One region of the Lentzea sp. DG1S-22 genome, then DNA from elsewhere that is predicted to be linked to it. Evidence: riboswitches for the same ligand, from Rfam matches in the RefSeq annotation. Region 1 holds a riboswitch; each other region holds the start of a gene.

Region 1 (3,613 bases):
CCGTTCGCGCGGTGGTACGCGCGGATCGCCAGCAGACCGGCGAACTCACCCTGCGACCCGGCGTTCGGCTGCAGCGACACGGCGTCGTAGCCGGTGACCTCGGCGAGCCAGGCCTCCAGGTCCGACACGATCTTCAGCAGACCGGCGGCGTCCTCGGCCGGGGCGAACGGGTGCAGCGTCGAGAACTCCGGCCACGTGATGGACTCCATCTCCGCGGTGGCGTTGAGCTTCATCGTGCAGGAGCCGAGCGGGATCATGCTGCGGTCCAGGGCGACGTCCTTGTCGGACAACGCGCGCAGGTAGCGCAGCAGCGCCGTCTCGGAGCGGTGCGAGTGGAAGACCGGGTGGGTCAGGTAGTCCGACGTGCGGCGCAGGTCGGCCGGGATGCCGTCGGCGGTGTCGGCGTCGATCGCGTCCACATCGGACCCGGTGACGCCGAAGGCCTCCCACACCGCGACGACGTGCGCCCGCGTGGTCTTCTCGTCGCAGGCGATCGCGACGACGTCGGAGTCGACGAGGCGCAGGTTGATGCCGGCCTCGCGGGCCTTCGCCACGACGGCGGCGGCCTCACCGGGAACGCGGACCTCGACGGTGTCGAAGAACTCGCCGTGCACGACGTCCAGCCCGGCCTCGCACAGGCCCGTGGCGAGCACGGTGGCCAGGCGGTGCACGCGGGTCGCGATGGCGCGCAGGCCCTCGGGGCCGTGGTAGACGGCGTACATCGAGGCGATCACGGCCAGCAGCACCTGCGCGGTGCAGATGTTCGACGTGGCCTTCTCACGGCGGATGTGCTGCTCACGCGTCTGCAGCGCGAGGCGGTAGGCCAGCGAGCCGTCGGCGTCGACGGAGACACCGACGAGACGGCCGGGCAGCTGGCGCTCCAAACCGGACCGGACGGCCATGTAGCCGGCGTGCGGGCCGCCGAAGCCGATCGGCACGCCGAAGCGCTGCGTGGTGCCGACGACGACGTCCGCGCCGATCTCACCGGGCGCGCGCAGCAGCGTCAGGGCCAGCAGGTCGGCGGCGACGACGGCCTGCGCACCGGCGGCGTGGATCTCCTCGATGAGCGCCTTCTGGTCGCGCACCACACCGGACGCGCCGGGGTAGGACAGCAGGACGCCGAAGAAGTCGCCGCCCAGGCCGAGGCCCTCGATGCCCTGCGACAGGTCGGCGACGACGATCTCGATGTCGAGCGGCTCGGCGCGCGTCTCGATCACGGCCAGCGTCTGCGGCAGCGTGTCGGCGTCGACGACGAACTTGTTCGACTTGGAGCGGCCGGCGCGGCGCACGAGGGTCATCGCCTCGGCGGCGGCGGTCGACTCGTCCAGCATGGACGCGTTCGCGACGGGCAGGCCCGTCAGGTCGCCGACCATCGTCTGGAAGTTCAGCAGGGCCTCCAGGCGGCCCTGGGAGATCTCCGGCTGGTACGGCGTGTACGCGGTGTACCAGGCGGGCGACTCCAGGACGTTGCGCAGGATCACGCCCGGCGTCACGGTGTCGTAGTAGCCGAGGCCGATCATCTGCGTCATCGGCCGGTTCCGCGACGCGAGCTCCCGCAGCTCCGCGAGCGCCTCGGTCTCGGTGGCCGGGGCGGGCAGGTCCAGCACGAGGTCGCGCTCGTGGATGGACGACGGCACCGCGCGCTGCGCCAGCTCCTCCAGCGACCCGACACCGATGACGTCGAGGATGCGCGCGAGCTCGGCGGGACGCGGACCGACGTGGCGGTCGGCGAACGGGGTGCCGTGCTCGAGAGCGGCGAGCGGAATGCGGTCCTGCGTCATCAAACGCCTCCGGGGGCTGAGGGCACACGTGTCCTGGTGCCCTCCCCGCTCTGTCCGTACCCTTCAAGGGCGCCTGAGAGGTTCACCCGGTGCGGGACCGGGCTTTCACCGTCGGCGGGATTCCCTTGCGGGGATCCACTTTCCAGAGGCGTCTCGCTCGGCGGTCCTGGATGCCTGAGAGGTTCCCGGGGAGGGACTTGCTCCTTCGGCGCCGGGTTCGAAGCCCGGTCTCTCCCGCCTGAGTTCAGCGACTACCCGCGAAGAATACCCGCAGGCAGCCCGCCCAGTCGCTAGAGACGCGACCTACGTCTCAACGGCGAGACCGGTGAGCGCCGCCGCGACGGGGTCCGCGGGGTCGTCGCGCACCGCCGCGAGCAGGTGCGCGGTGCCCACGACCGCGTCCCCGCGCCGCGCGGCGACGAGCTTCGCCCGCTCCACGGCGCGTTCCACCGCGCCACCGCCGGAGGGCAACGCGGCCGGGTCCACTCCCGCCTCGCGCAACGCCGCCGCGCCACCCGACTCGAACTCCGGCCTCAGCCGCCGCCCGGAGACGGCCAGCTGGTGGTCGACCGTCAGCACCGCCTCCACGAGGTCGCGCGACGAGACGTCCCGCCTCCCGGCGACGGCCAGCCGTTCGGCCTCGTTGCGCACCACCGTCAGCACCGGTCCGCCGAGCCCCTGACCCCGTGCGACGAGCTTCGTCAGCCAGCCCACGTACCCGCCACCGGACTCCCCTTCCAGGGCTCCCGCCTTGCGCAGCAGCCAGACCGCGGGTGCTTCCTCGACCTCGGCGTAGCGCCGCGCGGCATCGGCCCGCACGGCGGCGGCCGTCACCCCGGGATCCACCCCGCGCACCAGGAACAGGTCGGCGGCCCGTCCGGACTCGAGCGACAGCAACGCCAGGGCGAGGTGGGTCGTGGTCAGAACACCGTCGCCGGCCTGGGCCACAGCCGCACGCAGACAATCCTCCAACGCGCGGCTCACGGGCAGAACGGCCTCGACGCGAGCGTGGTGGTGGGCGGCGCTCATCAGCGCCGTGACGTCCGGGTGGGACTCGCCGACGACACCACCGTCGTCGTCGGCCCAGTGCTCGGTCCCCCGCGCCATCGCCAGCGCCCCCAGCGACTTCGCGCCGAGCTTGCGGCCGGGACCGGTCGTGTCGATCAGGGAGATCAGCAGGTTCTCGGTGCCGACGAACCCGAACCCGTGGCGGGAGGCGCGCCGGACGGCCGCGGCCAGGACCTTGACCACCTGCGACGAAGGAGTGTGCGTCATGCCGGGAACGCTAGGGACGGACCCGTCCCCGGCGCGTCCGCCGACCGGCCACGGACAGGCGCCGGTCGGCCACGGTCACCGGGCCGGTCAGCCGGTGGCGCGCTCGCGGCGGCGGCGGGTCAGCTCGTCCTCGGTCATCGGCGCGATCTCGACGCCGTCCGCACGTTCGGCCGGGAACTCGTGGATCGTGCCGGAGATCTCGCGCATCGCACCGCTCACCGCGATGCCGAACACGCCCTGACCGCCCTGCAGCAGGTCCACGACCTCCTCCGGCGAGGTGCACTCGTAGACGGTCGTGCCGTCGGAGAAGAGCGTGATCCTCGCCAGGTCCTGCACGCCGCGCCGGCGCAGGTGGTCGACGGCGACGCGGATGTTCTGCAGCGAGACACCGGTGTCCAGGAGCCGTTTCACGACCTTCAGGACCAGGATGTCCTTGAACGAGTACAGCCGCTGGCTGCCCGAGCCGTGCGCCATCCGGACCGTCGGGGCGACGAGCCCGGTGCGGGCCCAGTAGTCGAGCTGCCGGTACGTGATGCCCGCGATCTGGCACGCCGCGG
Region 2 (3,613 bases), 1.1 Mb from region 1:
CCTCCCCGACCCCGAGACCGACTGGGAGACCGCGGTGCGCGCGATGATGCGCGAGCTGCGTCAGCTCGCGCTCAAGCACCCGTGGTGGATCCGCGGGATCGGGGAGTTCAACACCATCGGCCCGAACGCCGTGGCCTACGCGGACGCCATGTTCGGGCCGATGTTGCGCGCCGGGCTGTCGACCGTCGCGGCGGCCCAGTCGATCGCCACGGTGGGCAGCTTCGTCAACGGGTACGCGATCGCCGAGGTCAACTTCATCGCTCGCGGCGGGATGGACTCGCCACCGCCGGACATGGACAAGATCGCCGACCTGTACCGGGACAAGCACCCCCGGTACGTCGCGATGCTCGACGAGGGCGAGCTGTGGTCGCTGGAGCGGCAGTTCGAGTTCGGCCTGGACTGCGTGATCGAAGGCGTCAAGGCCCGCGTCGAAGCCCTCAGGTAGGCGAAACCCCCGCAGCGGTTCACGCGTGCGGGGGCCTCATTCATCGGGGTGGCTCTCAGATCACGGACTCCAGCGGCGTGTGCGCGAGGCCGGTCGCCTCGGCCACCGGGCCGTTGGTCAGCTTGCCGGCGTGGGCGTTGAGGCCCAGGGCGAGCGAACGGTCGTCCTTCAGCGCCTTCTCCCAGCCCTTGTCGGCCAGCGCGACGGCGTAGGGCAGCGTCACGTTGGTCAGCGCGTAGGTCGAGGTGCGCGGGACGGCGCCCGGCATGTTCGCGACGCAGTAGAACACCGAGTTGTGGACCTCGTAGGTCGGCTCGGCGTGCGTGGTGGCGCGCGAGTCCTCGAAGCAGCCGCCCTGGTCGATCGCGATGTCGACGAGCACCGAGCCCGGCTTCATCTCGGCGACCAGCGCGTTCGAGACGAGCTTCGGCGCGGCGGCACCGGGGACGAGCACGGCGCCGATGACGAGGTCGGCCTCGCGGACGGCCTGCTCGATCGCGAACGAGTTCGAGGCGAGCGTGCGCAGGCGGCCGGCGAACTGGGCGTCGACTTGGCGCAGCCGGTCGACGTTGGTGTCGAGGATCTGCACGTCCGCGCCCATGCCCACGGCGATGGTCGCGGCGTTGAGACCGGCCACACCGCCGCCGATCACGACCACGCGGGCCGGGGCGACACCGGGGACGCCACCGGGCAGCACGCCGCGGCCACCGGAGGGCTTCATCAGCGAGAACGCGCCGACCTGCGGGGCAAGGCGGCCCGCGACCTCGGACATCGGGGCCAGCAGCGGCAGCGCGCGGTTCGGCAGCTGCACGGTCTCGTAGGCGATGGCCGTGGTGCCGGACGCCAGCAGCGCCTCGGTCAGCGGCTTGTCGGCGGCGAGGTGCAGGTACGTGAAGAGGGTCTGGCCGGCGCGCAGGCGGGGGTACTCCTCGGCGATCGGCTCCTTGACCTTGAGGACCAGGTCGCCCTCGGCCCAGACGTCGTCGGCGGTCGCGAGGACCTTGGCGCCCGCGGCGAGGTACTCCTCGTCGGTGATCGCGGAGCCCAGACCGGCGCCCTGCTCGACGAACACGTCGTGCCCGCGGCTCGTCAGCTCGTGCGCACCGGCAGGGGTGAGAGCGACGCGGTACTCGTGGTTCTTGATCTCGCGGGGAACTGCGATCCGCACGATGACTCCTCCGTTCGGTGGCCGACATCTCACAATGTGGGGCAGTGGGAAGGTCATGTCACTGTGCGAATCGCACTATCGAGCACGGGTGCGGTTGTTCACTTGGGACAGAGCCACCTGGTTTGCGCTCGCGTGTGACTCGACCCGTCCGCGTTGACACCCGGCGGGGGCCGCACATAGCGTTCGCCCCTGAGAACTGAAGACCGGCCGCGGCGCGACAGCGCCAGAACCCGAGTGGGAGAGACCCCGACGAACGTCGGTCGGGGCGCCGAAGGGGCAAGCTCCCGCACACTCTCAGGCAGCAAGACCACTCGGGGTAGGCAACTCTGCACGGCGGAGGGGGCGCAAGTGTCCTGACCCGTCACAGCCAGAGGAGTCGCGCCGTGCAGTTCCCCGAGAACCTGCTCTACACCACCGAGCACGAGTGGGTCGACTGGACGCCGGGTACCCAGGACCCGCTGACCTGCGGGATCACCGAGTACGCGGCGGACGCCCTGGGCGACATCGTCTTCGTGCAGCTGCCCGAGGTCGGTGCGAAGGTCGTCACCAACGAGGTGTGCGGCGAGCTCGAGTCCACCAAGTCCGTCAGCGACCTGTTCTCGCCCGTCACCGGTGAGGTGATCGAGGTCAACAGCGCCGTCGTCGACGACCCGGCGATCGTGAACAACGACCCGTACGGCGCCGGCTGGCTGTTCAAGGTCCGCGTCGAGTCGGCCGAGAACCTGCTCACGGCGGCCAAGTACGCCGAGCTCACCCAGACCGGCTGACATGGGCCCGACCGACCGCTCCACCACCACGAAGGACTGATCAGTGGCGATCAGCGTTTTCGACCTGTTCTCCGTCGGCATCGGACCGTCCAGCTCCCACACCGTCGGCCCGATGCGCGCGGCGGCGATGTTCGTCGAGAAGCTCGGTGCGCGTGCGTCCGAAGTGGACCGCGTGCACGTCGAGCTGTTCGGCTCGCTCGGCGCGACCGGCCACGGCCACGGCAGCCCGAAGGCCGTGTTCCTGGGCCTCGAGGGCAACCTCCCCGAGGAGGTCGACCCCACCGTCGCCGCCCACCGCGTCGAGGAGATCGTCGGCGGCGGACGGCTCCGGCTCGGCGGCACGCACGAGATCGAGTTCGTGCACGACCGCGACCTCGTCATGCACCGCCGCAAGTCACTTCCGCTGCACCCCAACGGGATGAGCTTCGAGGCGTTCAGCGGCGGCGAGTCCGTCGAGCACGCCGTCTACTACTCGATCGGCGGCGGGTTCGTCGTCGACGAGAACGCCTCCGGCACCGACCGCATCAAGCCCGACTCGACGCCGCTGCCCCACCCGTTCCTCACCGGCGACCAGCTGCTCGCGCGCTGCCGCGAGACAGGCCTGTCGATCAGCGAGATCATGATGGCCAACGAGCTGTCGTGGCGGACGGAAGAAGAGGTGCGGTCGGGACTGCTGCACATCTGGCACGTCATGCAGGAGTGCGTCGAACGCGGCTGCACCGAGCACGGCATCCTGCCCGGCGGCCTGAAGGTCCGCCGCCGCGCCGCCGAGATGCGCAAACGCCTGGAGGGCGAGCACTTCGTCACCGACCCCCTGCGCGTCATGGACTGGGTCACGCTCTTCGCGCTGGCGGTCAACGAGGAGAACGCCGCGGGCGGCCGCGTCGTCACCGCGCCGACCAACGGCGCGGCCGGCATCGTCCCCGCGGTCCTGCACTACTACACGAAGTTCGTGCCGGGAGCCTCGGACGACGGCGTGGTCCGCTTCCTGCTGACCGCCGGCGCGATCGGCGTGCTGTTCAAGGAGAACGCGTCGATCTCCGGCGCCGAGGTCGGCTGCCAGGGCGAGGTCGGCTCCGCGTGCTCGATGGCGGCCGGCGGCCTCGCCGAGGTGCTCGGAGGCACCCCCGAACAGGTCGAGAACGCGGCCGAGATCGCGATGGAGCACAACCTCGGCCTCACCTGCGACCCGATCGGCGGCTTGGTGCAGATCCCGTGCATCGAACGCAACGC
Region 3 (3,613 bases), 310 kb from region 1:
CCGACCGACGAGGAGGCATGGATGGTCGAGGACTCCGGGGTCCACGAGCTCTTGAAGCAGTGGGCGGCTGAACGGTCTGATGACGCAGAGATGCAGGAGGTGAACCGGATCAAGAACGCGTGGCTCGCTGAGGCTCCCCCTCGGCGCCGGGCATCCCCGTGCAGCGGGGTGCCGCACGGAGCGGGCCGCGTGGCTTGGTCAAGGTCGACTCGGCGGATCCGGCCTACGTGGCCGCGATGCGCAAGCGGGCGCCGGAGGCACCCGAGGCGTTGCTCGCCGCCGCGGCGAGCTACTGGCAGCTGGTGGGCGACGTCGCCGAGGCCGAGCAGTGGTGGGACGCGGGCATCAGCCCGCTGGACCAGCGCGCGCTCGACTACCGCGCGGCCGGCCTCACGCCCGCCGACCTCGGGAGGCGCCTGGGACCGATGACGGTTCTCCAGCACCTTCGCCGTGGCTCCGCCGCGGCCTGGTGCGTCGCACGTCTGCAGAGGCAGCGCCGGGACGGCGTGGCATAAGAGGAACGGGCTGCCGGAGGCGGCAGCCCTGTACCCATCCCCACGGGTGGCCTCCTGTCAGGAGGCCTCACCCCAGTAGTGTGGAGGTCGTGCGCGGCCTCCTTACTCCCCAGCGTGTGCTGATCGCGCTCGCCTGTCTGGCGGCGCTGATCGTCTGCTGCGGGCTCGCGTACTGGCAGTGGCAGCGCTTCGAGTCCTCCAGCGGCACGTTCCAGAACCTCGGGTACGTGCTCCAGTGGCCGCTCTTCGGCCTCTTCCCCCTCTTCATGGTGTGGCGTTTCCGCCGCCTGGCACGCCAGCGCCGTGACGAGGCTCTCTCCGCACCGGAGCCGGTTGCGGCCGCCGCCGAGCCGGTGACTACCGTTGACGCCGTCAAACCCGCGCCCGTCGAGCACTTCGACGACGAAGAAGACGCGGAGCTCGCGGCCTACAACCGCATGCTCGCGAACCTCAACGCGCGGGACGGTCGTTGAGCGAAGGCGGGCAGATGAAGGGTGCGTTGACCCGGTTCAGGGTCATGGCTTACGTGGTCGGTGTCTTCCTGCTGCTCCTGGTCGTGGCGATGGTGCTCAAGTACGCCGCGGACATGGACGGCGCGATGAAGGTCGTCGGCCCGGTCCACGGCTTCCTCTACGCCATCTACCTGGTGCTTTCCGTAGACCTGGCGCTGAAGCTGCGCTGGTCGATCAAGGGCACGGCGCTCGTGCTGATCGCCGGCACGATCCCGTTCCTGTCGTTCTGGGCGGAGCGCAAGGTGGTCGAGAAGACGGCGCAGGGCGTGCCGCTGTGACGTTCGGCCTGCTAGCGTCTGGGGCAACCAACTGAACACGGCCGTCGATGTCGCGCGGGAGAGCTCCACCGCTGCCGGTTTCCGGCGTGGGGAGCGCCGAAGGAGCAACTCCTCCCCGGAATCTCTCAGGTCCCCGTACCGCGCGACGAAGGCAACTCTGGAAAGCAGGCTCGTCAGCAGCCTCGCCCACGGTGCAAGCCACTCCGGTGGTGAAGCTCTCAGGCTCATGACAGAGGGGGAGGCTCTCTCAGACGAGGAGTCTCTGATGGACCGTGTCATTCTTCTGTTGCCTCAGCCGGCCTGCTCCGGCTCTTCGGCGCACCCTCAAGGAGCGTTCTGATGTCCCGCCTCACGCCTCTGAACGCCGAGCACGAGCAGCTCGGCGCGATGTTCACCGACTTCGCGGGCTGGCGGATGCCGCTGCGCTACTCGTCCGAGCTCGCCGAGCACCACGCGGTGCGCACCTCGGCGGGCCTGTTCGACCTCACGCACATGGGTGAGATCGTCCTGACCGGACCGCAGGCGGGCGAGGCGCTCGACTACGCGCTCGTCGGCCACATCTCCGCGCTGGCCGTCGGCAAGGCGCGCTACACGATGATCACCCAGGCCGATGGCGGCGTGATCGACGACCTGATCGTGTACCGCTTGGGCGACGAGGAGTTCATGGTCGTCGCGAACGCCTCCAACGCCGCGGTCGTGGCCGACGCGCTGGTGGAGCGCGCCGCCGGGTTCGACACCGCCGTCGCGGACAGGTCGACCGACTACGCGCTGATCGCGGTCCAGGGCCCGAAGTCCGTCGAGATCCTCGCCGGCCTGACCGACACCGACCTCTCGACGGTGAAGTACTACGCCTCGTACCCGTCGACCGTCGCGGGCGTCCCGGCGCTGCTCGCGCGCACCGGCTACACCGGCGAGGAGGGCTTCGAGCTGTTCGTCGCCCCGGCCGACGCCTCGGCCGTGTGGGCCGCGCTGCTGGAGGCGGGCCAGCCGCACGAGCTCAAGCCGTGCGGACTCGGCTGCCGCGACACGCTGCGCCTCGAAGCCGGGATGCCGTTGTACGGCAACGAGCTCACCACGTCGCTGACGCCCTACAACGCGAACCTCGGCCGCGTCGTGAAGCTCGACAAGCCGGGTGACTTCGTGGGCCGCGACGCCCTCGCGAAGGTGGCGGAGTCCGGTGTGGACTCGGTCCTGGTCGGACTGAAGACCCCCGAGCGGCGCGCCCCGCGCCACGGCTACGCGGTGCTGAACGGCGACGAGGTCGTCGGCGAGGTCACCTCGGGCGCCCTGTCCCCGACCCTCGGCTACTCGGTCGCGATGGCCTACGTGACCCGTGCGAGCTCCGAGCCGGGCACCTCACTGCTGGTGGACGTCCGCGGCAAGAAGCAGCCGGTCGAGGTCGTCGCACTTCCGTTCTACAAGCGCGCCAAGTAGGGAGATCCTCCAGATGTCCGACCAGTTCAACGCCTCCCTCGCGGAGTACGACCCCGAGGTTGCCGAGGCCGTCGCGGCCGAGCTGGCGCGCCAGCAGGGCACCCTCGAGATGATCGCCTCGGAGAACTTCACCCCGGTCTCCGTGCTGCAGGCCCAGGGCTCCGTGCTCACCAACAAGTACGCCGAGGGCTACCCCGGCCGCCGCTACTACGGCGGCTGCGAGCACGTCGACGTCGTCGAGCGCCTCGCCATCGAGCGCATCAAGTCGCTCTTCGGCGCCGGCTTCGCGAACGTCCAGCCGCACTCGGGCGCCCAGGCCAACGCGGCCGCCATGTTCGCGCTCCTGCAGCCCGGCGACACGATCCTCGGCCTGGACCTCGCGCACGGCGGCCACCTGACGCACGGCATGCGCATCAACTTCTCCGGCAAGCTCTACAACGTCGTGCCGTACCACGTCTCCGACGAAGACGGCCGCGTCGACATGGCCGAGGTCGAGCGCCTCGCGACCGAGCACCGCCCGAAGCTGATCGTGGCCGGCTGGTCCGCCTACCCGCGCCAGCTGGACTTCGCCGAGTTCCGCCGCATCGCGGACTCGGTCGAGGCGTACCTGATGGTCGACATGGCGCACTTCGCGGGCCTCGTGGCCGCGGGCCTGCACCCGTCGCCCGTGCCGCACGCGCACGTGACCACGACGACCACGCACAAGACCCTCGGCGGCCCCCGCGGCGGCGTGATCCTGTCGAACGACGCCGACATCGCCAAGAAGATCAACTCGGCGGTGTTCCCCGGCCAGCAGGGCGGTCCGCTGGAACACGTGATCGCGGCCAAGGCCGTGGCGTTCAAGCACGCCGCCTCGCCGGAGTTCGCCGACCGG

What was found. A riboswitch is a leader RNA that binds a small molecule or an ion and turns the genes downstream of it on or off. The one in region 1 is predicted to bind glycine.
Region 2: linked by a shared signal. The riboswitch ahead of gcvH (glycine cleavage system protein GcvH) and the one ahead of gcvP (aminomethyl-transferring glycine dehydrogenase) in region 1 are both predicted to bind glycine.
Region 3: linked by a shared signal. The riboswitch ahead of gcvT (glycine cleavage system aminomethyltransferase GcvT) and the one ahead of gcvP (aminomethyl-transferring glycine dehydrogenase) in region 1 are both predicted to bind glycine.

Annotation. Positions count from the first base shown of each region.
Region 1 covers NZ_CP143276.1:8,106,247-8,109,859, reverse strand. Annotated here, with positions in the region: gene gcvP (aminomethyl-transferring glycine dehydrogenase) at 1-1,781, opposite strand, end outside; glycine riboswitch at 1,830-1,929, opposite strand; glycine riboswitch at 1,933-2,028, opposite strand; gene V1227_RS38635 (Clp protease N-terminal domain-containing protein) at 2,085-3,056, opposite strand; gene V1227_RS38630 (MerR family transcriptional regulator) at 3,144-3,613, opposite strand, start outside.
Region 2 covers NZ_CP143276.1:6,998,065-7,001,677, forward strand. Annotated here, with positions in the region: gene V1227_RS33250 (TetR/AcrR family transcriptional regulator) at 1-445, shown strand, start outside; gene ald (alanine dehydrogenase) at 501-1,613, opposite strand; glycine riboswitch at 1,839-1,933, shown strand; gene gcvH (glycine cleavage system protein GcvH) at 1,997-2,380, shown strand; gene V1227_RS33265 (L-serine ammonia-lyase) at 2,424-3,613, shown strand, end outside.
Region 3 covers NZ_CP143276.1:7,794,146-7,797,758, forward strand. Annotated here, with positions in the region: partial or broken gene V1227_RS37080 (helix-turn-helix transcriptional regulator) at 22-515, shown strand; gene V1227_RS37085 (hypothetical protein) at 605-988, shown strand; gene V1227_RS37090 (DUF3817 domain-containing protein) at 1,003-1,305, shown strand; glycine riboswitch at 1,351-1,456, shown strand; glycine riboswitch at 1,458-1,545, shown strand; gene gcvT (glycine cleavage system aminomethyltransferase GcvT) at 1,645-2,739, shown strand; gene glyA (serine hydroxymethyltransferase) at 2,753-3,613, shown strand, end outside.